DNA from 3 places in the Paenibacillus sp. FSL L8-0436 genome. Region 3 is predicted to be linked to each of the others. Evidence: riboswitches for the same ligand, from Rfam matches in the RefSeq annotation. Region 3 holds a riboswitch; each other region holds the start of a gene.
The links. Region 3 has a riboswitch for cyclic di-GMP ahead of NSS79_RS32295 (flagellar assembly protein A). Riboswitches for the same ligand answer to the same signal wherever they lie in the genome.
Positions count from the first base shown of each region.

Region 1: linked by a shared signal. The riboswitch ahead of NSS79_RS11140 (S-layer homology domain-containing protein) and the one ahead of NSS79_RS32295 (flagellar assembly protein A) in region 3 are both predicted to bind cyclic di-GMP.
Region 2: linked by a shared signal. The riboswitch ahead of NSS79_RS14665 (hypothetical protein) and the one ahead of NSS79_RS32295 (flagellar assembly protein A) in region 3 are both predicted to bind cyclic di-GMP.

Region 1 covers NZ_CP151955.1:2,457,077-2,461,578, reverse strand. Annotated here, with positions in the region: gene NSS79_RS11140 (S-layer homology domain-containing protein) at 1-2,105, opposite strand, end outside; cyclic di-GMP riboswitch class I at 2,157-2,250, opposite strand; gene NSS79_RS11135 (TetR/AcrR family transcriptional regulator) at 2,523-3,203, opposite strand; gene NSS79_RS11130 (SDR family oxidoreductase) at 3,433-4,212, shown strand; gene NSS79_RS11125 (VOC family protein) at 4,259-4,502, shown strand, end outside.
Region 2 covers NZ_CP151955.1:3,202,152-3,206,653, forward strand. Annotated here, with positions in the region: gene NSS79_RS14650 (DUF4179 domain-containing protein) at 1-1,167, opposite strand, end outside; gene NSS79_RS14655 (sigma-70 family RNA polymerase sigma factor) at 1,136-1,717, opposite strand; gene NSS79_RS14660 (nucleotidyltransferase domain-containing protein) at 1,839-2,606, shown strand; cyclic di-GMP riboswitch class I at 2,733-2,824, shown strand; gene NSS79_RS14665 (hypothetical protein) at 2,875-3,930, shown strand; gene NSS79_RS14670 (hypothetical protein) at 4,070-4,429, shown strand; gene NSS79_RS14675 (ketoacyl-ACP synthase III) at 4,468-4,502, shown strand, end outside.
Region 3 covers NZ_CP151955.1:6,995,901-7,013,464, reverse strand. Annotated here, with positions in the region: gene NSS79_RS32335 (ABC transporter substrate binding protein) at 1-357, shown strand, start outside; gene NSS79_RS32330 (aldehyde dehydrogenase) at 428-1,819, opposite strand; gene NSS79_RS32325 (Crp/Fnr family transcriptional regulator) at 1,894-2,601, opposite strand; gene hcp (hydroxylamine reductase) at 2,747-4,399, shown strand; gene NSS79_RS32315 (aldo/keto reductase) at 4,487-5,461, opposite strand; gene NSS79_RS32310 (LysR family transcriptional regulator) at 5,501-6,388, opposite strand; gene NSS79_RS32305 (DMT family transporter) at 6,485-7,375, shown strand; gene NSS79_RS32300 (flavin reductase family protein) at 7,391-7,993, shown strand; gene NSS79_RS32295 (flagellar assembly protein A) at 8,064-9,932, opposite strand; cyclic di-GMP riboswitch class I at 10,038-10,130, opposite strand; gene NSS79_RS32290 (FUSC family protein) at 10,400-11,503, opposite strand; gene NSS79_RS32285 (ABC transporter ATP-binding protein) at 11,816-12,922, shown strand; gene NSS79_RS32280 (ABC transporter permease) at 12,912-13,724, shown strand; gene NSS79_RS32275 (ABC transporter permease) at 13,714-14,544, shown strand; gene NSS79_RS32270 (ABC transporter substrate-binding protein) at 14,541-15,614, shown strand; gene NSS79_RS32265 (methyltransferase domain-containing protein) at 15,807-16,628, opposite strand; gene NSS79_RS32260 (1,4-dihydroxy-6-naphthoate synthase) at 16,702-17,541, opposite strand; gene NSS79_RS32255 (futalosine hydrolase) at 17,553-17,564, opposite strand, start outside.

The DNA of each region.
Region 1 (4,502 bases), 2.9 Mb from region 3:
TTGTACATCACGACCGCTGCTTCTGCTCTCGTTGATGAGTCTTTAGGCTTCAAAAGCTGTCCGTTACCCTGCACCAGCTTCTTGCCCACCGCTGCAGCTACGGAATCCCTTGCCCAACTGCTAACGCTGCCGTTGTCCTTATATCCGCCCAATTCAGCTTCAAGCTTGGCAGATTCTGCAGCAGAAGCCCGGCTGCCGATAGTGCTGTCTATTGCCCGCATCAGCATCACCATCATCTGTTCACGGGTCAGCGGATCATTACCGTGAAAAAGTCCACTTTCTCCCGTTACGATTCCTGCCGCTGCAGCTGCTTCCACATAAGGGTAGGACCAGTTCGCAGCTGAAACATCACGGAAAGCCGGTGTCTCCGGCCGCTGCGGCTGCAATCCAAGAGTTGCTGCCAGCAGCTTGGTGAATTCAGCCCGGGTCAGGATCCCTTTTGGCGCATAAGCGGTTCCGTTCATCCCGTTCACAATCCCCCTAGCCCCTAGCACCTCTACAGCTTGCTGCGCCCAGTGGCCTGACATATCTGTGAATTCAGCTCCGCGCAGCATTACCGCATATAGTCCGGAAGCTGTAATTCCGGTTTGAACAACGGCGTCTTCCGCCGCAGTCACTCCGCCAATATAGTTCCATATGCCTTTTGCCGGATCGTTGCTATAGATTCCAAGCTTCTCACGGCCTGTCGTCCAAGGCGCTTCCTTCGGGTACCCTACCGTCAGCTTGGCCGGCATCAGGAACGGAGCACTCGCTTGCACCTGCCACGCTGAACCTGCCTTCAGCAGTTTTTTGCCGGTTGCGTCGAGCAGTACTTCTTTCTCCAGCTCAGCTTGGGCCAAGCTTACAGTGGTATTGTCAGGGAAGGTTCCTGCTGAAATCTCCAGCCGTGCCCAGCCATTCAGTACAGACAAAGTACCTCCAGCACTTCCGATAACCTGACTGTCCTTGGCTCCGGTTACTACAGGGGTCTTCACTTCCGGGGCTGAACCCGGGTTCGGATCTGCGCCTGGATTTGGAACTGCACCTGGATTTGAGGTTGTCCCTGGAGCTGGAGTCGTTCCTGGGGTTGGGGTTACCCCTGGACTTGGAGTGGCTCCCGGACTCGGAGGGGTTGATCCTTCTTTCAGGTCAATCGACTCTATGTAATCATCCTTCTTGCTGTAAAGCAGTTTATCCCCGGTAATGCCGATCAGCTTCGTTCCGGGCTCTATTGCTGGCAGTGATTTCACTGCATATGTAGAAAGGTTCACTTGCTGCAATGTGGCAGCACCGTCCCTCTCCTCTTGAAAAACTGCCTGCCCTTCACCTATCGACATGAAGGCATACTGGGTTCCTCCAGGCTTCATCTCGGTGAGATCCACAGGCAGAGCAGTCAGATCCTTGATATTCAGAATCACATATTTGCTCTCGGAAGCCCCATTTTTTTGCTTAAACAGTACATCGCTGCCGTTAAAAACAAACCAGTCCACATAGCTTGCTCCGCCCAGACTAACCAGTGCACGCGTAGCCCCGCTTTTCAAATGGAGCAGACTGAGCCCCCCGTCACGGGCATTCTTATACACTACATTGCCGCCGGCCAGCACCGGGAAACGTCCTTCGCCGAGGTCGGCTTCAACGCCCGTAGCCAGATCATGATAGATCATGCTGCCGTAATTTTTGCGCTCGTACCAAACCACACCGACTCCATCCGTAGTCGGATTGCCATATGTGCCAGACTGTTTGTTAAGCTTTCTTCGTGTACCCGTCTCAAGATCGGCAGTGTAAATATCCCAGTTCAGTGAAGACTCCTGCTCTGTTCCTTTGTCGGCCCACACTGCAACGTTGCCGCTCACATAAGGCGCATCCTTGGCAGATGAACCCGATGTAAGAACAGTGCTGGCACCACTGGCCTGATTCATCGCGTGAACCTGCTTCACCCCGTCAGCCTCTGCTTCCAGCCATACGATCCGGTTGCCGGATACGTTATAGTCCGTTCTACCCGGATCGGTCCCGGCAGCCAAAACCTGCTTCATGCTAAGGCCTCCGCTAAACAGGCCCACAAGCATACTCACCGCCACTGCGGACACAACCGTCCGCGAAAACTTCCCTTTCCTTCTAAACCTCATTTACTTCTCTCCCCCAGCGCTATTTGTAGGCACGCCAAAAAACCAAGTGCCTTGAGCGGCCCGGCTGTCTTAACATCCTCCTTTGGATGAAGTAGACCCGTGGCTTTGCGTCTCCGACTTTCGTACGGATTTGCCTTTGTTTCAAACTCGGTTTTTTCTGTCCCGTTATGGGTATGCAGGTGTGACTTTAGTTGTACAGGACTCTTTCTTTATCGGAATTTATCCCTATAAAATTAATAAGTTCTAGTTCTCCCTTACTTATATACCTTTTCCTTTTTTTCGGAAATAGGCTTCGTTCTTCGGCATTTGTAAAGATTTATAACAAATTTAGAAACAAAAAAACGGCATCTCTGCCGTTTAATTGTGTTATAGACTCTCAGGATTCGAACCCAGGCCTTATATAAAGGATTTCACTAACTACTCCTGCTTTAAATGCTTGGCTGCGGCTGCAGGTGCAAACAGTGAGCTTGCAAGCAGAGCTACCGTTCCTTTATACACTGCGTGCGACGCTGCGACACTTCCCAAATGTCCTCCTATGTGCAGGTGAATCACTCCGTGAAGAGAGGACCAAATCGTACCTACAATAAATTCCGCATTTGAATCACCAGTAATTAGGCCTTGCTCTTGAGCGCTGACAATCACGGATAACAAGCGCCGCATAGCAGTAACAGTGCCTTTCATGCTCTGCTCATCCGGTTTGAAATCTGCAAATGCTCCCCCAAACATCAATTTATAGTAGCTGGTATAGCGCTGGCCAAATTCCCAATACACTTCTGCCAGATTAATTAAATACTGCTGCAGATCCTCTGACTGTGAAGCACTCTCAAATTCGCTCGAGAGTATTTTGCAGCCCTCCAGATATAATTGCTGGGCTAAACCTTCTTTATTAGCAAACAGACTGTAGATGATCTTGGTCGAGCAACCCATCTTCTGAGCTACTTTTCGCACGGTGACAGCTTCCGGCCCTTCTTCCTGAAGAATAAAGGCTGCTGCATCAACTACGAGTTGACGAAGACTAGCTGTGTTCTGTAAGCGGGCTTCCTGGTAGGTTGTCAGCTTTCTATTGCTTGCGTCAGCAAAATTGTTAGGTTCATTCAACTTAATCGCCTTCTTTAGTTATGTTGTTATTCTCGGGAAACGCAGTTTCCAATCATATACCACGCATTCTATACAGTCGATTCCACAAAGTCAATCCTACATACACATATCTTCTTGCAAATTTTTAAAAAAAGAAGGTTTGACTTTCTCCAGCCAGCAGGTTACTATGATTTCAATAGGAAACACTGTTTCTTAACGAATACATCGTTTTAATAGGAGGAGTTATTTTATGAATATTCAAGGAAAATGGTCGCTAGTCACGGGTGCCTCTTCCGGCATTGGCGAACAATTCGCAATACAGCTGGCTAAACAAGGAAGCCATCTGGTTCTCGTAGCCAGATCTAAGAACAAACTCGATGACTTGGCAGCGGAACTCGAAAGAAGCTATAACATCAAAGTCAAAGTCATAGCTATGGATCTTACGGAAGCAAGTGCACCAAGCGAATTGTTCCAGCAATGCCAGCTGTTGAAGCTTGAGATTGAGCTGCTGGTCAATAATGCCGGATTTGCCACTCATGGGAGGTTCGAGCAAATCTCAGGTCAGCGGCAGCATGAGGAGATTATGTTGAATGTTGCTGCCGTCGTAAATATGACTCATTTATTCTTGCCGGATATGCTGCGCAGAAGCTCTGGTACTGTGATCAATGTATCGTCCACCGCAGGATTTCAGCCGCTCCCCTATATGGCTGTGTATGGGGCAACCAAAGCTTTTGTCTTGTCCTTTACAGACGCATTATGGTGGGAGAATCGTGACCGTGGAGTCCAGTTCTTTGCACTTTGCCCCGGTTCTACCGATACAGCTTTCTTCACCGTCGTGGGGACTGAGGATGCTTCAGTCGGGAAGAAAGCAACTCCACAGCAGGTAGTTGAGACTGCGCTGCGCTCACTCGCGAAAAAGAAGATATACACTGTTCCAGGCTCGCAAAATTACCTCGGAGCACAGTTGTCCAGATTCGTTACCCGAAAGCAGAGTCTGCGGATTGTTGGAAACATGCTTGCCCCAAAATAGCGTATAATGAACAAAATAGAAAATCCACAAAAAGGGGATAGGATACATGATATTGAGCATGAATTGGATTACGCTCAGGGTGCGGGATCTGGAGGCATCCCTTAATTTTTATCACAGCATTCTGGGACTTCCGATTGACCGCAGATTTGAGAGCAGAGGAAGACAGATTGTTATGTTAGGCACGGAGGGGCAGCCCAAGATCGAGCTTATTCAGGGAAGCGACCCGGCTCTGAAGCCGGAATGCGGTGTGTCCATTGGGTTCGAGGTGGCGTCACTGGATGAGGCAATAG
Region 2 (4,502 bases), 3.6 Mb from region 3:
GGGACTATTGTAACCATCCAGGATGAACCGTACTTGCCGGCTGTCATATGGAAGGCTCTTGAAATAGTAGGTCCAGTGCAGCTTGCCGGCTTGTTCTGTTGATCTGACAGTGTAGCCGAAGGAAGTGTCGGTAATATATCCGGACTTGTAACGGTTGCTTCTTGAAACTTCTTCACCTTTCTCATCCTCAAAATGGAACATGAGCCCAAGAGCGTTATTAATATTGGCAGAAATAAGGCTGGCTGCCTCTCCAGTAAGCGAGGTGTTGAATTTCAGTGTGACACCTGCAGGTGTATGCATTACTTGATCCATCTCCAGCTTCATCCCATCCGGAGTAGTATAGACATGGTCCTTCAAATCTGTGGTTACTGTTAATGCCTGCGCTGCGGTCATATCCGCTTCATAGCTGAAGCTCCAGTCTCCGGCGACTACCTTTTCTGTTTCACTGTTTGAAGCCAGTTCATGAATATTGCCTTGAATAACTACGGTGCTTCCTGGGCCTTCATCAGGGAATACGTAAGTCAACAGCAGAGAGGCTTGACCAGAGTTTCCATAAATGTCACTGGCCAAGGGCATGATCTCTTTCAGTTCTCCGATGTTGTGTCCTTGTTCATCATGGATTTCCAATTGGCTGGTATTAAATTTGGACATTGCTTCGTTGGCAGCATGTCCGGTTTTATCCGTAATGCTAATGTTAAGCACCAAACGGGTAGGATCAGCCACTACGTCCTGCAGGACAAAGGTATAACCTTTATCGGTTTTCTCTATGCCAGGCTGCTGCACCACTCCGAGTATTCTGGCGTCCAGCAGACCAAGCTCTGCCCACTGGTTGGCAAGGAGGAACGGTTTCTGTGGAGGGTTGGACAGCGTCTCTGAGACCGTACCTGATCTGCCAATGAAAAACAGTAATGAAGCAATTCCTATCACTGCAGCAACAGTGCTGCCCCACTTTAAACCTCTTTTTAGGGTGCGGCCCTTTTGCATTCCGGATATCTCGGATAATTGTTGCCCGGAGGCGGGCAGTATCTCTGTATTGCGAACTTGTTCCATAACGCGCTCTGTGAAATCATCAGCTAGATTAGAGCTTGTATACAATTGTGAATCCGTCAATAGATCGTTATCAGTGCCGGACAAGTCATTGTGATTGGTGTAAGCCCATTTTTTCATTGGAACCCTCCCTGGATTTCGACCATTGTTTCTTCAGCTTTTGGCGGGCGCGGTGGAGACAATTTTTGACCTGGTGCATAGGCATTCCCGTTATCGCTGAGATTTCCTCATAGGATAATTCATTGGTATAGCGAAGCAGCAGTACAATCCGGTATCGTTCTGGAAGCTTGGACAATTTCCGGTGCATTTCAAGCTCGTCTTCCTTACGCATATACTGCTCTTCAGGGGTTGGCCCGCGATCCTTCTCCTCCAGTAAGTTACTGCTTGTTAGGCCTGGGGATTTCCGCCTTTTCAGTGACCTGAAGTGGTTGATCGCAATGGCGTACAGCCAAGCGGTAAAGCTTGATTGGCCATGATGCTCGCGGAGTTTCTGGTATGCTTTGATAAAAGTTTCCTGGGCCAAATCCTGTGCATCCTGGTGACTGGCGCCCATACCGAGCAGCAGACCATACAAGCTCGACTTGTATTTGTCTACGAGTACCGCAAAGGCCTCCTGGTTGCCCTGCAGCACTTCGGCAATGATTTGTTCGTCGTTTTCCTGTGCCTTCATCCAGTGCCTCCAATTGATTTATTTGTATATAAGACGCACCAGCGCCACAATATTTCTCACTTTTAATAAAAAAAGAAAGATTATGTTCAGATCATACTACACATTGCAGGGGGAAGAGAGAATGAAACAAGACGAAGCAATCCGTCTGATAGGCTTGGCCGTAAAGGGTGATCCGGCAGTCAGGGCAGTATTTCTGAAAGGCGCACATGCCAGAGGAGAGCAGGATGTTTACTCGGATGTTGATTTGTACTGTTTGGTCCACAGCGAGGGCTTGACGGATTTTTTAGCGCGCAGAATATCCCATATGGAGAGCTATAAACCGCTGATATTCTGGTCGGAAGCTAACTTTGTAGGGCCGCAAATTGTTGGCGTGTTTGAAGACGGTCTGCATTTCGATCTTTATACAGTGACTGAGGAGAGTCTGAAACAAATCGAGCAAATCCTTGTCCTGCATGATCCCGAGGGATGTCTTGCCAATTACAAGGCAGAGAGCTTCCCCATGTCGGATGCGGAGATTACGAGGCTCCTTTCCGGTTTCACTTTCAGCCTTCTGGAATTTGAGACCGCGTATCTTCGCGGCGATTTGCTCTGGGCACATCGGCTCGGCAGTCATCTGGCGGCAGATCTAATGACCGTTCTGCGGCATGTAATAGATCCTTTTACAGCGCAGCTCGGCATCAAGAGACTGCATCGCAAACTCAGTCCACAGCAACTGGATGAGTTAACAGGAGCGTTAAATGGTCTTGGACCGGATGCATTACCTTCAGTTGTCCAGAAGCTGGTGGACCTCGCTGCAGCGTTAATTGCAGAATTGACCGAAAGGCTGTCAGAGAACTGGAATCAGCGTTTTTTCGATTTTATGGTCAAACGGATCTACGCACTATCGTAACAAAACAGGTACAGCGAACAATATTTGAATGTGAGAAAAAAGGAGGATAATGACTACTCTTGTCGAATTATAAATTTAGATAGATAATAAATACCAAAATATGTTTGTGATTCGGAAGCGCCAGCTGATGAACAAAGGCAACTCCGCCGAAAGGCGGAAGACGCAAAGCCACCGGTCTAAACCGCTCACGAAAGCGGCATGACAGCGGGGACGCTCATGTAGTTTGGTTTTTTGTTGTCTAAATACAACAAAAGGAGAATAAAAAAACATGTTTTTGAAGATTCGCCACAAAATAAGGCCAGGCTTAGCGTTTATTCTGGCTGCGGTCTTGGCTGCAGGACCCCTGATTGCCAGTCCGGTCCACGCAGCTGCGAAGTACACTTTTACAGATGTCAAAACTGCATATAACATGCCGCTTGACTACAACTACAAGTTCACGGGTGACACGATCGCTTCACTGGAGAAGGATAGCAAAGGGGCTTATCAGCTGTACCTACATAACTGGAAGAAGAAGACGACGGAGAAAGTTACTTCTACTAACACGTTCAAAACGAACTTGCAGCTCCTGGGAGACAGTGTTTATTATTATGAGTCCACAATTGAAGTGACTAAACAAATTAATATCTATCCGAAGAAGCTGGTACAGTACAATTTGAAAACCAAAAAAACAAGCGAGCTTCCGCTGGAAGTGAAAACTCCGGAATTACTGGGTGTGGGTGACAAATATTATGTACACAGCAGTGGCTCAGATTTTTACTTCACTAACAAAACGACACTGGAAACTCAGACCATCAATGATCTCGGTTTTGATCAGGTCCACCAGTTTGTAGATGACAAGTTCATCTATAGCAAATGGGACACCGGCACGTTGTATCTGTATGATCTGCCAAGTTCAAAAACAACTGAGCTTTACAAGCTGAAAGAAAATGAATCCTTCAACCTCGTAGCTTCGAATGGTAAAGATATTGTCTGGATGATTGACTCCAAAGAAGTGGATGCTGCCGGGAAGACCAAAAATTACTTCATTTATATGACGATGGACCGCAGTAAAGCCGGAGCCCCGGTTAAAGTATTGCTCAAACGTGAATGGGTAATTGGCGACCGGAATGATCTATTACTTGTAGGTGACAATTATGCGGTGTTCTCGGAAATGATGAACAATAAACTGGTAGCCCGCGGAGTGAACCTCCGAAACGGGGAACTCTTTTTGCTTGGGGAACGAAACCGCAGTGCGGACAATTTTGTGTATTTTAATAAAGACACACTGATCTCACGCGACGCAAATGACTATATTGTGCTTCGTACAATAGTCAGAACGCCATAAATGAATTCTCAGAAACTATCAAAAAAACAGTGCAATTTGACGATAGTAGTAAAGCGGTAAATCTTGGGTATGAACCTATTTCCAATGAATCCCGCAACCGCAAATTGAAAAAAACAACTAAGAGGAGTGTCATTAAAAAATGATCGCAGAAACTAAAATGTACCCGGAATTCAACACCATCTTCATCAGCTTGCATGGATTTGCCGAATTGGCTGAAACGGTAAAAGAAGTGGAAATATTCGAGGTGTCCATGCCGACTTTGCCGATCCACGAGATGTCTCTGATTATTGACTGCAACGATATGGCGCCCTTCAAGCCGGAGATATTGCCGGTTCTGGAACGCTGCTATGTGCTGTATAACAGTTTTAAACATGCGGTTCTGGTGAATCCGAAGAAAGTAGTAGCCAAATCTCAATTACAGAGAGTAGCTCCAAGCGCCGGATTTAAAGGACATTTTGTGGATACGGTGGAAGAGGCTTGGGCAATCGTTAAATCCTAAATCGTATATCCTAAATCTAAAGCAGAGGGTGGTCAACCATGGCTAATGTCAAAATAGTAAGCACCGAAGTGTA
Region 3 (17,564 bases):
TCGATCAGTTCCAAGCTGGAATCACTGAAAGAACGGGGAATCGGCATTGCCCTGGATGACTTCGGAACAGGATATTCCTCGCTTAGCTATTTGAAGCAGCTGCCGATCACTACGCTGAAGATTGATAAGTCGTTTATTGACAGTATTGATACACCGAACAATATGTCACTGGCCCGATCCATCGTAACCATCGGTCATGATATGGGGCTGAAGGTGACCGCAGAAGGGGTGGAAACCCGGGAGCAGCTGGCTTTTCTGGAGCGTACAAGCTGTGACAAGATCCAGGGCTACTTCATCAGCAGACCCATACCGGAAAAAGAGGTAGCGAGTTGGGTGGAGGGCAGAAGAGCGGGGTAATGGAGCGAAGGATACCGGTCCCCGAACAGGGCGGTATCCTTTTATGCTGTCTTTTGCTAATCGCTGCACTCTATTTCAGCAATCTCCGCGCCAGCTTGACCTTATTGCCGTATGGCGGATAGACAACGCCGAGGTCAAGCTTTGTCCCTCTTTTTACAATGCTCTTGCTGTGGGAAAAGAGATCAAAGCTATGCTTGCCGTGATATCCGCCGATGCCGGAGCCTCCCACTCCTCCAAATGGCAGATGTGTGCTGGCTACATGGGTAATCGTATCATTGATGCAGCCTCCGCCGAATGAAACTCTGGCCAGCACCTCCTGTTCAGCCTGTTTGTCTTCGGTGAACAGATAGAGCGCGAGCGGCTTAGGACGCTCATTAATGCTGCGGATGGCTTCGTCCAGCCGGGTATATTCCATAATGGGAAGTACAGGCCCAAAAATCTCGTCCTCCATAGCCGCATCCTTCCAATCCGCAGGATAGAGCAGTGTAGGTTCTATGTACAGATCCTCCGGCACAACGGTGCCGCCCATAATGACCTTTGATTGGTCCCGCTGAATCATTCCGGAAATTCTGCGCAGCTGGCGGTCATTCACAATCCGCCCGTAATCCGGGTTCTGCTGCGCATCCTGGCCGTAGAACTCCTGAATATAACGTTTCATTAAGGAGATCAGCTGGGATGCCACATCGCTGTGGACGAGCAGATAATCCGGGGCAATACAGGTCTGGCCCACATTGATGAGCTTACCCCAGACAATCCGTTTGGCTGCTATCTCCAGATTGGCGCTCTTATCGACAATGACCGGACTTTTACCGCCCAGTTCCAGTGTTACCGGCACCAGATTTTTGGCCGCGGCTTCCATGACTATTTTGCCGACAGGGACACTTCCGGTGAAGAAAATATAATCAAATTTGGCATGGATCAGCAGATTGGTGGCTTCTTTCTCGCCTTGAATTACTCGGATATAGGACGGTTCGAAGGTTTCCCTGATCATATCCTCTATCACGGCGGTAATGGCCGGGGTGCTCTCCGAGGGCTTCAGTACAGCACAGTTACCGGCGGCAATGGCCCCGATGAGCGGCTCGATCAGCAGCTGAAACGGATAATTGAAGGGGCCGATAATGAGCACGGTTCCGTAGGGCTCGCTGAGGATCCGGCTTTTGGCCGGAAATATATGCAGCGGGGATTTGACCTTGACCGGCTTCATCCAACGCTTCAGATGCTTCATCATATATCCAATGCTGTCCAGCGTGAAGCCGATTTCCGTCGCATAGGCTTCAAATTCGCTCTTGCGCAGATCCTGATGCAGGGCCGCGATAATTTTCGCCTCATTGCGGCGGATGGCATCTTTCAGCTTCTGCAGCTGGCGAAGCCGGAAGGCGTGCTCCTTCGTAGCCCCGCTGTGAAACCACTCACTGTGCCCGGCCAGCATCTGTTCAACGCTTTGGGCTGTTAACTCTGACATAAGTAAAGCCTCCAATATATGATGTGTAGATATAGATGTGTTCGTGTATCCCCGAGAATAGCTTCCGGCAGGAATTACTTATCCTGGCCGGGAGCCGAAGGGACGGTGCGGATGTAGTCGTTCATAGCCATCATATTCAGCAGCGTAATGCTGCTGCCTTTGAAATGAATCCAGCCGATATCGCGCAGATAGCCCATTTCACGGGATAGTGACGGGCGGGCCGTGTTCAAATGCTCCGCCCATTCTTTTCTGCTGAAGGGCAGCCGGATGACCTCGGAGGTTTGCTGAGCGGCTTGCTCCAGCAAAAAGCTGATCACCCGCCGCCGCAGAGGGCCGGCTGATAATATTTCGATCTTCCGGTTGACCAGCACCAGGCGCTCCGACAGATTCTCAATGAAACGTGTGAGCATGTCCGTGTCTGTGGTGAACAACCGGAGCAGCTCCTGCTTGCCGATAAACATGACGGAGCAGGGGCCTGTGGCTGTAACAGTAGCCGGAACTATATTTTCTCTGCGGAACAACACCGCTTCGCCAATGGTCTGTCCCTGATTTAGATGGGCAATGGTTACACTGCTGCCGGTAGGATGGGTTTTCTGAACCTCAATCCGTCCTTCCAGCACAATGCCGAGTTTGTCCGCAGTATCGCCTTCCGCCAAGATCAGTGAATTCTTATGAAAGCTGTTTACGGTATATGTTATTTTTTGCAGCACCGCTTCGATTTCCTTCACGGATTTCCCGCGGAACAGCAGGCAGGATTGCAGTACAGCGGGCTCCGGTTTCATAGCATTTCCTCCAAATTTATAGCATCTGGTAACATCCGTTACCGATTGTATGGCGAAAGTCTACTACAATTAGCCTTAACTGTAAAGGCGGGGCGAACGGAGTCCTGTATTGGTAGCCTATACCTATTAAAGGAGTGAACGTGCAATGAGCAATATGTTTTGTTTTCAATGTCAGGAAGCGGCTAAGGGATCGGGCTGTACGATTCAGGGAGTCTGCGGGAAAACTAGCGATGTGGCAAATCTTCAGGATCTGCTGATCTACACGCTAAAGGGTATTTCCATCTTTGCACGCCGGGGCCGGGAGCTTGGAATGACCGACTCTACCACGGAGAAATTTATTATAGAGGGTATGTTCGCTACAATTACCAATGCTAATTTCATGCCTGAAGCTTTCATTGCCAGAATCAAAGAAGGGTTGATCCTTCGCTCCCAGTGGAGCAGTAAATTGCAGGCAGCCGGAGTAGAGGTTCCTTATGCCGGGCATGACGCGGCTCTTTGGACGGCAGACACCGATGAGGCCCTGCAGGCGAAGGCGGAGACGGTAGGAGTTCTGTCCACAGAGAATGAGGATATCCGTTCCCTGCGTGAACTGCTGACCTACGGGCTGAAGGGAATGGCGGCGTATATGGAGCATGCCGCAGTGCTGGGCTATTACGAAGAAGGCGCACATGCTTTTATGGAAAAAGGTCTGGTGGCGACTCTGGATGATACACTCACGGCGGATGAACTGACTGGACTTGTGATGGAGTGCGGCAAGCTGGGTGTCGATGTGATGGCATTGCTTGACCGGGCCAATACCACGACTTATGGCAACCCGGAAATCACCAAGGTGAATATCGGTGTAGGCCGGAATCCGGGGATTCTGATCAGCGGGCATGACTTGAAGGATATGGAAGCGCTGCTGAAGCAGACCGATGGTACCGGAGTGGATGTGTATACACACAGCGAGATGCTGCCGGCACATTATTATCCTGCTTTTAAGAAATACAGCCATTTCGTGGGCAACTACGGCAATGCCTGGTGGAAACAGGCGGAGGAGTTTGAAAGCTTCAACGGACCGATTCTCATGACGACGAACTGCATTGTGCCGCCGAAGGAGAGTTATATCGGCCGTTTGTATACTACGGGTAATACCGGTTTCCCGGGAGTGCAGCATATTTCGGCGGATGCCAATGGAGCGAAGGACTTCTCCGCTATCATTGAACAGGCCAAAGGCTGTGCGGTTCCGGAAGAGATCGAAACCGGCGAGATTGTCGGCGGATTTGCCCACGCGGCTGTAATGAACGTAGCCGATCAGGTGGTTGAGGCTGTTCAGACCGGCGCCATCAAGCAGTTCTTCGTAATGGCCGGCTGTGACGGCCGGATGAAGAGCCGCAATTATTATACCGATTTCGCTGCCGAACTGCCGGGAGATACCGTGATTCTTACGGCAGGCTGTGCGAAGTACAAATATAATAAGCTTGCGCTTGGCGACATCGGCGGGATTCCGCGTGTACTGGATGCCGGCCAATGCAATGATTCCTACTCGCTTGTCGTGATTGCCCTGAAGCTCAAGGAAGTATTCGGACTTGAGGATATTAACGATCTGCCTATCTCCTACAATATTGCCTGGTATGAGCAGAAGGCAGTAATTGTACTCTTGGCACTGCTGTATCTGGGTGTGAAGGATATTCACCTCGGACCTACACTTCCGGCCTTCCTGTCGCCGAATGTAGCCAAGGTGCTGGTCGATACCTTCGGTATCAGCGGCATTACAACCGTACAAGAAGATATGGAGAAATTTATTGCAGCTGTGTAACTGAATGGCCATTTGTGCCATATGAAAATAGGGGTACTTCTCATTGCTATGAGAAGTACCCCTATTCTGTTTATTTACGGATAACTGCTATGGCAGCCGGTACACCGCGAACGGCTCGCCGCTGCGGAAGGTGCCGCTGGCCTGATCCAGCTTGTCCATGAGCTCAGCATCCGGCTGGAGGGCAACGCTTTGCAGATTCTGCTGCACCTGCTCCACGCGGGTGGCTCCGACAATCACCGTGGATACAGCCGGTTTGTTCATCAGCCAGGCCAGGGACAGCGCAGCCATAGAGGCGCCGGTTTCTTCGGCAATCCGGCCGACCCGGTTCCCCAGCTCAATCCGGCCGGGGGTAAGGAAGCGGCCGAAGTTCGGATCGGTTTCGGCTCTGGAGCCTTCCGGCGGTGCGCCTTCACTAGCATATTTGCCGGTAAGAATACCTCCGGCAAGCGGGAAGTAGGGGATAATCCCAAGTCCTTGATCCAGGCAGAGCGGAACCAGCTCGGCCTCCGGTGTCCGGTCAGCCAGGGAGTAGCTGCACTGAATCGAGCTATACTTGACCAGCTTCCGCGCTTCGCTGATGCCCAGCGCCTTCATTAACTCCCAGGCCGCATAATTGGAAGCCCCGATATAGCGGACTTTGCCCGTGGATACCATATCATCAAGGGTCCGCAGCGTTTCCTCCAGCGGTGTATAGGGATCAAAGGTATGGATCTGATATAAGTCTACATAATCGGTCTTCAGGCGGCGCAGGCTGCCTTCCAGCTCCAGCATCAGGTGATGGCGGGAAGAGCCGCTGCCGTTAGGACCTTCGTGTTTCGGAAGACCTGCTTTCGTAGCGAGAACTGCACTTTGACGTCTGCCCTCCAGCGCCAGTCCGATGATCCGCTCCGATTCGGTGCCGGCATAAATATTGGCGGTATCGATAAAGTTAATGCCTTGATCGAGCGCGGCATGGACGATATCTATGGAGGTCTCCTGATCGGCTCTTTTGCCAAAGGAATTGGTCCCCAGACCCAGTGCGGAGACCTGCAGCCCGCTGTTACCCAAACGGTGAGATTTCAAGTGGTTCACTCCTTTTGTTCAGCATAGTGGTGTATTTCGTCAAAGCACAGACAGTTCTGCCCCGGAGAACAGCTGCAGTGCAGTGTCCATAAATAAGCGGACGGCAATCGAGGTCTCCTCCAGTGTATGGACGGCGAGATGGATATCCCGGTAAGCATCGGGGGCCAGCTCCTTTATGATCACATTCGGCGGCGGAGACAGCAGGGACAGCTGGGACATGACACCAACAGCCAGCCCCTCCTTAACCATATTGAGTGCGGTCATGTAGCTGTTCACTTCGTATTTCACATTCAGCTTGCTGCCTCCCCGAAGGAACAAATCAACGACAGGAGGCTCATAACCTGCCCGGCAGATCAGCATCGGCTCGTCTTCCAGATCCTTGACACAGATGACATGCTTCTCACGGAGCGGATGGCCGCCAGGAAGCACTGCGTACAGTTTCTCCCGGTAGAGCGGAATTGTGGCAAACTCTTCTTGCGGCGGAATAATGAAGCCGACATCAATAAACCTGGTCTCCAGCCATTCCTTAACCTCGGCAACCGAACCTTCATAGAGAACAATCTCGATGTCGGGATATTTCTCGGTAATGGAACGGATGATTTTGGGGACAAAATAAGCAGACGCCACCGGAAAGGCCCCAATGCGGATGAGCCCCTTCTCCAGACCCTTTTCAGCGGAGATTTCCTGCTCAACCTTGTCAAACCCATTTAGAATTTCCCGAAAAATAATCAGAACACGCTTACCGATATCAGTGAGCATCAGCCCGCTGCGCCGGTCGCGCAGCAGCAGCTTCACTGCAAGCTCAGACTCTAGCGCGGAGATGGCCCGGCTGACTGCAGGCTGGGTCATGTTCAGTGCCAGCCCGGCTTTGGTGAAGCTGCCGCTCTCAGCAATTTTGACGAATAGGCGAATTTGATTGTTGTTCATATCGGATTTGGTATGCCCCTCATGAATATAATTCATTTCAATTATGACTGTGCTTATTGTATCATTTGGAATGAAAATAGAACAAGGGGTGATGAGATGCAGCAGCGGAAGAAAAACATTGCTTTGCTTATATTTCTGGTTATTGTCTGGGGAATCAATTGGCCGCTGTCCAAGATTGCTCTAGCCTACGCTCCGCCCTTGTTGTTTGCCGGAATCCGTACGGTTATTGCCGGGGTGATCCTCATTGTTGCTGCGCTTCCTAAAAGGAAGGCCCTTCATTTCAGCAAGCTATGGCCGGTCTATCTGACTTCGGCCTTTCTCAGCATCGTTTTCTATTACGGGTTCCAGACGATCGGCCTGCAGTATATGCCCTCAGGGCTATTCTCGGCCATCGTCTTTCTACAGCCTGTGCTGCTCGGTATCTTTGCCTGGATCTGGCTGGGTGAGCGTATGTACGGAATGAAGATGTTCGGCTTGCTGCTTGGTTTTCTCGGGGTAGCTGCGCTCAGCATTGGCGGATTTACCGGAAGTATCTCCGCCCTGGGTGTAGGGCTTGCCTTGGCCAGCGCGCTAAGCTGGGCCTTGGCGACGGTGTATACGAAACGAAATGCGGTACGGGTAGATATGCTGTGGATGACAGCAATGCAGATCATGATCGGGGGCGTCATTTTGCTGGCTGCCGGTTCGGCTGTGGAGAACTGGTCCGATATTACATGGAACAGCGCCTTTATCGTGAACACATTGTTCATTTCGGTGTTCGTCATTGCGCTGGGGTGGATGGTTTATTTCAAGCTGATCAATGAAGGAGAGGCCAGCAAGGTCGGTTCATTCACCTTCCTGATTCCGCTGATCTCGATCGGGTCAAGTGTAGTATTATTAAATGAGCAGATTACGCTGAATCTGGTAGTGGGTATGCTGCTGATCGTATGCAGTATTATTCTGGTGAATGTTAAGATAGGCCGGGCCGCACGGCGGCTGACAAGTTAAGACAGGGGGATAATCATGTATATTCAGACGGATAGACAAACAGCGCATGATAATTATAAGCTGCTGATCGGCAGCATTGTGCCCAGACCGATTGCCTTTGTAACCTCGGTGGATGAGGCGGGGATCGTGAATGCCGCCCCGTTCAGCTTTTTCAATATTGTAAATGATGATCCGCCTATGGTCATGTTCTCCTGTGTCCGCAAAGCAGGCGGAGAAATGAAGCATACGCCGCGCAATATAGCCGCGAATAAGGAATTTGTGGTCCATATCGTCGATGAGGATAATATTGCTGCAGTCAACCATACCTCAATCAATGCACCCGGCGGAATCAGCGAACTTGAGCTGGCCGGGCTGACGGCGGTACCCGGACAAGCCGTCAAGGTCCCGCGCGTACAGGAATGCAAAATTGCGATGGAATGCCGGCTGGTGCAGCTTGTGGAGCTCGGGCATTGCGATATGGTTATCGGCGAAGTGCTAGGTTTTCATGTAGAGGATGAGCTGATTCATAACGGCCGAATTGATATCGGCAAGCTGAAGCCGGTCAGCCGTCTGGCCGGCGCGTCTTATGCAGCAATTGGCCGGACGTTCGAGCTGGACAGACCTCAGTATGAATCTTGACGGCCAATCCCAAAATAGAAGAATTATAAGTTCAATCTATATAGATCAGATATTTTGGGGCAGAGGAAGGCTAATGCGCCTGATTTCTTAACCGCAGGCTTTGGGCAGTGAAGACAAGATCTTCATCTGTCCCGTCAATCTTGGCGGTATATTCTCCAATCGTCACTTCGCTGTTGCAGATTTTGCGGACTGTAATATTATTGCCGGCGGTAAGCACCGATTTCTCGGAGGACTGCTTCCCTACAGTCTGTGCGCTGATGGAGCCTGCCGCCTCGACTGTGGAGTCCGTGCACTCCGCTTCGTTCATTACGAAACGGACATTGCCGGAAGAGAACAGCTGGCTGTGCAGAATCCCCTCCTTATGAACATGGAGATCTCCGCCGGATTTAATAATGCTATGCTGTGACGAGGCAATGTCGATCCGTGTATTCTCCTCCTGCATCCCGGATATGGCGTCATGCAAATCCTGCAACAGCCTCAGAAAGGTGCTAAGAACAGCATCCGTGAAGAAATCGGTGAACTGCCCCGGGTGCAGGAATACCTCCAGCATATGTCTTAATTGCCCGGTGTCGATAGGATAATCGGGATTCATCCCGGCAATAACATCCTGAAGATCACTGATCAGGCCGGGGAGATGGTCAAATTTGCTTTCCAGCAGCAGCATAACCACCAGACCGTATTTTACGGTTTGCTGGCGTGATTGGACGTTATTCGCCAACTGCTGTGACGCTTTTCTCAGACTGGTCATTTCCTCCATCAAGAGAGCGGAGTACATGCAGAGGCGGTTATGTCTCGCTCCATAATGACCGGAGTACAATTGGCTGCCGACAACCTTGCCCTGGACAAAAATGCTGCCTGTAGCAGTGATTGTCGCATGTGTAACGTCGCCGTATATGTATACATTTCCCAACGCCTCAAGGATGGTCTGGTTTCCGATATCATTGGTGGCGACCACATCACCCGGGAACATCATTTTGGCGGCTTCGGGGTCCGTGTCCCCGGGAACAAGATATGTCTGGGGAAAATCAAAAACCTTGCGGTTCAGACCGCATCCCGTTAAGCGGGGCCTTCCCTGGCATAGGGAGGCGATTCCGCCGTCCGCCAGCAGGGTTATACATTCTTTAGTGACCAGCTGAATGTCTTGCGGCGGCGGGGAGGGAATAATTCCGCCATACACGTCGATGCCGGGCACTCCCTCTTCCGCAGGCAGCTTACGGGCAATGACCTCTCCCTCCTGGACAAAAGGAACCCTTGGATGGTTCAGGAAATCTGCAGGATCGGCAGTCCGAATGAATTCATATTCCCTGTCCTCAGCAAATAACAGCTCCAGCCGGGCATTCTTGCCGGAAATAGGGGCCTTACCCTCTGCGATGCAGACCGGGAGATAGGTAGGGTTGTTCAGCTCTGCATAAAGAGCCGGGATATTGAGATCGCGCATAATGGAGCTTTTCTTGAAGCCGGCGATAATCTGGTCCACCGTAAGGGTGGACAGCAGCAGGCCGCAATTTGGTTCCGCCCGGACCGTGACATCTGCTGCAGCCGGGGAGCTGGCGAGCTTCCAGGCGTACTTTTCTGCACGGTAGAGCGTGAAGTAAACCTTCAGTTTATCTTCGGATACGGTAATCTGATACTGAGGCTTCTCGCAAATCTCCCAGGTGATACGGTCTGTGGGAGTTACTTCCGTAGGATCTGTCACCGTCTTCCGGTTAATATTCAACACCACAGGGTGAACGGAGGAAATGACAGCGGGTTTGCCGCCGGGCAGAGGAGGAGTGATGAATATTTGGTTGTTCTGTACGATAATACGTCCGTTCTTATCCTCATCTCCCCCACGGAGCGGCTTAGCCTGCACAGAGGGCAGAGCCGGAAGATCGGGGTTCCCGATTGGCGTTGTGGTATGAAATACATGCCTGAATTTCTCGATGATATGCTGTGGCATTACTCTAACCTCGCTTCTTCGTATAATCAATGGCATCTGTACAGAAAAGAGCATCATGGACTATGATAGATTGTCTTCACCTACCGGTACCCAAGTCACATCTCAATTGGCAGCCTGGCGACCATGAATGGATAGTCTCACATTCTTAGGCCCATCGCTTTGCGTCCTGCCCTTTCGGGAAGTTTGCCTTTAAAAAATAGATCAATGATATACATTCAGCATGAGGTCATTTAATCGACTCAAATCGACAGGGAATGTTCAATACTGGATTGGTTGCCAAAATAAATCTACAAACAAGCTTAATTCTAGTACTTTAGTATTAATTTTTCAACTTATTAATAATAAATCTCTCTGGTATCCCTTTAAAAGGGACAGCTTTGAGTCCAAGCGATATTACAAGCAAAAACGACCCCGCCTTTTTCTCAAAGGACAGGGTCGTTTCTGCAAAAAAAAGGACGCTCCCAAGCTTATAGCTTGTGGGAGAGCCCTCTTTTAACAAGATGTACGGCGCGCGCGCTTCCGGACCGGACGGAGGCTGGTGCCGGTATAACTGTGGCTGCATAATCGGCCCGTTCAATTTCCTCCAGCACCCGGTTAAGGTGGGAGAAGACGGCTCCGAGATCGCGGACTGCTGTCAGCGAGCATTGACCCTGCAGCTCGGAGAACCAGGCGAACTGCAGATCCCGGGCACGGCGCAGCGCTTCGGGGAGCGAACGGGTGCATTCGGCATCGGACAAAGTCTTGGTTCCATACAAGGCGATGCAGTCTGCGGTTGCCGTTACGACCTCTGTCATCCAGTCAGCTGCGGCATAATGTGCAGGAAGGAAGGAAATCTCCTCGGCGATCTCCTTGACGTAGCGGTGAACCTTTTGCAGATGCGAGGTTGCCTGTGTCAATGACCGCAATCCGCTGCGGCATTGATAATGGGATAACGTATAGTGCAGCTCTTTCTGCTGCTTGTCGCTCTTCGCCAGCAGTTGTCCGGAACGCACCAGCCTCTCCGGAGCCTGCTTGGAGCTGCTGCTCTCTGCGGCGAGTCCGGTCAAGGCATCGGCCAGCAGCAGGGTCCCTTCCAGTGCCAAGCGTTTAACCTTGACGAATCCCCCGGGGGGGACGATAATCATATTTATTATTAAGGCAATCAGCACGCCGATTAAGGTCTCCGCGACTCTCCACACGATATAAGGGTCCTGATAAAAGGTCAATGCCAGTACAGAGGTCACACCAACCTGGGAAACGGCTTGAATGTTAATCCGGCAGGCGGTGGCCACACCAATGCCGATCAGCAGCATCAGCAGAATAGACAGTGCCCCCACGTCGAAGAAATGGCCCACGAGCAGGCTGACAATTCCACCGAGCACAACACCCATCAGACGGTAAATCCCTTTTTCCAGTGAAGCCTTGACGCTTCCTTGGGTGATAAGAATTGCGGCAAGCGGTGCAAAGTATAAATAACTGTCGCCGTGCAGGCTGTGAACCGCAAGCCAGGAGAGTGAAGCAGCAATCGTAACGCGTATCATATATAGAGATAATCCGAATTTTTCAAGGCGGTCCTGTAACCCCTCGTTCATGTTAGTCATCTTCTTTCACATCAATAAGAGAACATTTTTAGGTTTTCAGCAATTTTCATTATAGCACTCAAAAACAACAATAACGGGTACAGTTTTTACGAACTTGTTAAGTTTCTGCGCTGCATTTTAACATTGTAAGCTATCGCATATATTGCATTAATCCTATATGCTATATATATTGAAGTGTGTCGAAGGAAGGGGGGAATTGTCGCTTATCAGCGCTGAGCATGCCACTTTAGATTGTTCCCTGCGAGAAGCGGGTAAAATAGGTTGTACTACATAAGGTAAGGGAGGTCGTTAGCCATAACTACCCTGGAAGGCACTATTATTTCTTTTGACCAGGTTACCAAACAATACGACGATGAAGAAGCCGTGTTAAAAGGAGTCAGCTTCGAGATCGAACGCGGCAAATTCTATACACTGCTGGGACCCTCGGGCTGCGGAAAGACGACAATCCTGCGTCTGATCGCCGGGTTCGCTGAACCAACGGAAGGTTCCATTTATTTGAACGGCAAAATCATCAACCACATTCCCGCCAACGAACGGCAGGTCAATACGGTATTTCAGGACTATGCCTTGTTTCCGCACCTGAACGTATTTGAGAATGTGGCCTTTGGACTGCGGATCAAGAAGCTTAAGAAAGAGGTCATCACGCAAAAAGTGCAGGAAGCGCTGCGTTTCGTCAACCTTGTAGGCTACGATCAGCGGGCCATTAATGAAATGTCCGGCGGACAGAGGCAGCGTGTAGCGATTGCCCGGGCCATCGTCAATGAACCGCAGGTGCTGCTGCTCGATGAGCCTCTTTCGGCACTTGATCTGAAGCTGCGCACGGAAATGCAGTACATTCTGCGGGAAATGCAGCAGCGGCTGGGCATCACCTTTATCTTCGTTACCCATGACCAGGAGGAAGCGCTGGCTATGTCCGACTGGATTTTTGTCATGAACGGCGGACGCATTGAGCAGAGCGGAACGCCTAACGATATTTATGATGAGCCGATCAACCGCTTCGTGGCTGATTTCATCGGCGAGTCGAACATTGTGCCCGGTGTGATGATTGAGGATTATATCGTTGAATTTAACGGCCACCGCTTTGAATGTGTGGATGCGGGGCTGAAGCCGAATGAAGCGGTGGAGATCGTGATCCGTCCGGAGGACCTGGAGATTGCTGCCGTTGAACAAGGCAAACTGCGCGTCCGCGTGGATTCCCAGCTGTTCCGCGGCGTGCATTACGAGATCAGCTGCTACGACGGGTCCGGCCACGAATGGCTGGTCCATTCCACGCGCAAGGCGGAGGTCGGCAGCGAGATCGGGCTGTATTTCGATCCGGAAGCGATTCATGTTATGCGTTTCGGGGAAACGGAGGAAGAATTCGACAGACGTCTGGAAGCTTACGGCGAGGTGGAGAGCCATGAAGAGTAAGGGCCGGTCGTATTTCCTCATCCCTTATTACTTATGGATCGCCCTGTTCGTCATAGCGCCGGTGCTGCTGATTGTCTACTACTCCCTGTTTGATCTGGACGGGCATCTTACACTGGACAACTACGTGAACTTCTTTACACCGGTATATATGAAAATGATGCTCAACTCCTTCTGGTACGCGATCCTGATTACGCTGTTCTCGCTGCTGGTGGCTTATCCGGCGGCGTATCTGCTGACCCGGACGAAGCATAAGCAGCTGTGGCTGCTGCTGATCATCCTGCCGACATGGATTAATTTACTGCTGAAGACGTATGCCTTTATCGGTATCTTTGGGACCTTCGGGCCGGTCAACAATGTCTTTGACCTGCTGGGCATCGGAGAGCAGCAAATCCTCTTTACAGGTTTCAGCTTTGTCTTTGTCTCGGTATATATCTTTATCCCGTTCATGATCCTGCCGATCTTCAGCGCTCTGGACGAGCTGAACCTGTCCCTTGTAGATGCGGCCCGCGATCTGGGTGCCTCCGGGTGGACGACGTTCCGGCGGGTCATATTCCCGCTGACCATCTCCGGGGTGCGCTCCGGCTGCATGGCGGTATTCATTCCGGCGCTGTCGCTGTTTATGATTACCCGCCTTATCGCCGGCAACCGGGTCATTACGCTGGGCACCGCCATTGAGCAGCATTTTCTGGTCACTCAGGACTGGGGCATGGGCTCTACAGTTGCCGTCTTCCTGATTGTTATCATGGCGCTGTTCATGATTCTGTCGGGCAGCTCGCGGAAAGGGGTGCGGCATGAGAAGTAATAAGAACGGAATTTCAAATCTGTACCTGGTGCTGGTCTTTGCTGTGCTGTACGCACCAATCTTCTACCTGATGTACTATTCCTTCAACAGCGGCGGGACGATGCATGGCTTCGAGGGCTTCACGCTGGATTATTACCGTGAGGTTGTGCAGGATACGCGGCTGATGATTATTATGATCAACACGTTGGTGATTGCCCTGCTGTCTTCGGCGATTGCTACGCTGATTGCGATCATCGGCGCGCTGGCCATTCAGCGCATCCGCAGCCGGAGGGCTAAGAATACACTGCTCTCACTGAACAACGTGCTGATTGTCAGTCCCGATGTCATTATCGGCGCGTCTTTCCTGATCCTGTTCACGATTGCCGGGATCAAGCTCGGCTTCGTGTCGGTCCTGCTCTCGCATGTCGCATTCAGCGTGCCGATTGCCGTGCTGATGATCCTGCCGCATCTGCAGGACATGAGCCCGACGCTGACCGATGCTGCGCGTGATCTCGGGGCCAGCCGCCGCGATGTGCTGACCAAGGTGATTCTGCCGATCATTAAACCCGGGATCTTCAGCGGCTTCTTTATGGCCCTTACCTATTCACTGGATGACTTCGCGGTGACATTCTTTGTGACAGGCAACGGGTATTCGACACTCTCGGTGGAAATCTATTCCCGGGCGCGGCAAGGTGTATCGCTGTCGATTAACGCGTTGTCCACGCTGATCTTCCTCTTCACCATCTTGCTTGTCGTCGGTTATTATTTCCTGAACCGCCGGAAGCAACGCCCGGCGGTTCATATCGCAGAGCCGGCCGCTGAAGTGGGGGTGCCTAGATGAAACAGCTGGTGAATGCTTTTCTGGCGATTCTCATCGTCGCATTTGGGCTGATGTTCCTGGCTTCTAGGCTGAATTCGGCTGAGGGTTATACAGGCGGCAATACGCTGACCATCTATAACTGGGGCGATTATATCGAACCTGAACTGTTGAAGCAGTTCGAGCAAGAGACCGGGATTACGGTCATTTACCAGACCTTTGATTCCAATGAGGCGATGCTGACCAAGGTCGAGCAGGGCGGGACAACCTTTGATGTTGTTGTGCCTTCAGACTATGCTATCGCCAAGATGCGGGAAGAGAAGCTGCTGCTTCCGCTGGATCACAGCAAGATTCCGAATCTGGCCAATATTGATCCGCAGTTCATGGATCTTTCCTTCGATCCGGGAAATCTGTATTCGGTGCCGTATTTCTGGGGAACAGTAGGCATTATCTACAACCCGGAAATGACGAAGGGGATTGATTTCAGCAGCTGGGATTCCCTGTGGGACAGCAGGCTGAACAATAATATCTTCCTGGTTGACGGGGCCCGTGAGGTCATGGGGATGGCGCTGAACAGCCTGCATTATTCCGTCAATGACCGGAATGAGGATCACCTGCAGGAAGCGCTGGCCAAGCTGAATAAGCTGTCTCCCAATGTGAAGGCCATTGTCGGCGACGAGGTCAAAATGCTGCTGGCGAACGAAGAAGCAGCCGTCGGGATCGTATGGTCCGGCGATGCCTCGGAAATTATGGATGAGAACGACAAGCTCGATTATGTGGTGCCGGAGGAAGGTTCGAACAAATGGTTCGACAACATGGTCATTCCGCGCACGGCAGCCAATGTGGAAGGGGCGCATAAGTTCATCGACTTCATGCTCCGTCCCGATGTGGCGGCGAAGAATGCAGAGTATGTCGGTTATTCTACACCTAACGTTCCAGGGCTTGCGCTGCTGCCGGAGGATATTTCCGGAGATACCCGCTTCTATCCGCCGGCTGAAATTACCGACCGGCTGGAGGTTTACGACAACCTCGGCAAGCGGATGCTCGCCCATTACAATGAGCTGTTCCTGAAGTTCAAGATGAACAAGAAATAAGCTGGTGGCATAACCATAACATGCCAGTTAGTCATAGCCAGTAGAAAGCGCCCAAATGCGGAGATTCCGTATTTGGGCGCTTTTTTGTTGGGACGTGTAAAGATGGGAGACTTAAATTGAAGAGAAAATGCACTCTGATAAACTCAGAAATCAGTTTTTTGGGTTCTATATAACAGATAGCCGTTTCCAGCATTATTTGATCCCGACTCTCATCCGGTAGCTGATGTGTACTGGCAGGGTGCGGCCCTGAAAATACTGCTCCACCGCTACGGAGAAATCGGAAATAAGCTGCTCCAGTGCGGAAGAGCCGAGCTTCAGAACGGTTTGAATGCCGCCTTGACTGAGTGCCAGCCCGACATAATGTTCGGTATTACATTCTTCTGTATTATGAAAAACAATTTCCCGCGCAAAGGAGAAGCAGCCGCTGGCCTCTATCCGGCCCAGATGTCCTTCTTTATCCCATTTATGCGCCTGTTCGGCAGATGGCTGGAGTACACCAAGCAGTTTATCAGCGGCGGATATCAGCTGTTTGTAGCGGGTTTCAATATCCGCCTGTAGTACGAGCGGCCAATCGCAGTCATATGCGGCGAACACCCCGCCTTGGCGCAGGCAGCGGGAGATTTCCTGCAGCGTGCTTACCGGCTCCATCCAGTGGAACGACTGGGAGCAGGTGATGATATCAACACTGCCAGAGTCAAAGGGCAGCTGGTTGGAGTATCCTTGGATAAAGGACAGGGATTGTTGCTGTCCTTGCCGGGCAAGCTTGTCAAGCGCTTTGGCCAGCATGTCGGGGTTAGGTTCTATGCCGACTACGGAGTCGGCACCCTCTCTCCACAGAAAGGTGGACAGTCCTGTTCCGCAGCCTATGTCGGCCACGAGGGCAGGGCGGCTGCCCAAGTAATTCGTCAACAATTCAGTAACCAATTGCGGGGCTTCCGGGCGGTAACGGTCGTATTCGTCCTGAAATCCCAAGAAGCGGTCGATGTTTTGCTTGCTGTTGCCTGCAGGAATCATTGAATCCTCTCCCATCACTGATCTTTAGCTTCATTGTAAATTTAAAAGCTTCCGAAGTCATCTGTTTCAAGCTCTAACGAAGCAGCTCAGGAGCAACGGCGGGCACGAGACCCTCGGCCGCGGCGCGGTTCAGCAGAGCAGAGATTGCTGCGTAGCCGTCCTCCCCGAGATTCATCGAGAACTCGTTCACATAAAGATCAATATGTGATTTGGCGACTTCCGGAGACAGCTCCTGGGCGTGGTCCAGGACATAATCTCTGCTTGCTGTAGGATGATCCCAGGCGTACTGCAGCGAACTGCGTATCCAGCCGGAGAGGGCTTCGCTGTCCAGATCGCGGCGGGCGATAATTGCCCCAAGCGGTATAGGCAGTCCGGTATCGCTTTCCCACCAGTTGCCAAGATCGGTCAGCATGTGGAGGCCATAGGAAGGATAAGTGAACCGTGCTTCGTGAATCACCAGTCCGGCATCAATCTGCCCGTCACGCACAGCAGGCATAATCTCATCGAAAGGCATGACGACGATTTCGGATGGACCGCCCGGTACCTGCTGCGCGGCCCATAGCCGGAACAGCAGATAGGCGGTGGAGCGCTCACTGGGTACGGCGATTCTGCGGCCCGACAGCTCCTTGGGATGTTTGATCGCGCCCGGCCCTTTGCGGGTCAGCACCAGCGGGCCGCAGCCCCGGCCAAGTGCGCCGCCGCAAGGCAGCAGCTTGTACCGCTCCAGCACCCAGGGAAGGGCAGCATAGGAAATTTTGAGCACCTCAGGCCCGGCGCCATCAGCAGCCAGACCGTTTGTAATATCAATATCTGCAAAGGTAACATTCAGCTTGGGTGCATCCTCTACTAGCCCGTGCGCCCAGGCATGGAACACAAAGGTGTCATTGGGGCAAGGGGAAAAGGCAATATTCAGTTCGGTTGTCATTACAGCACCTC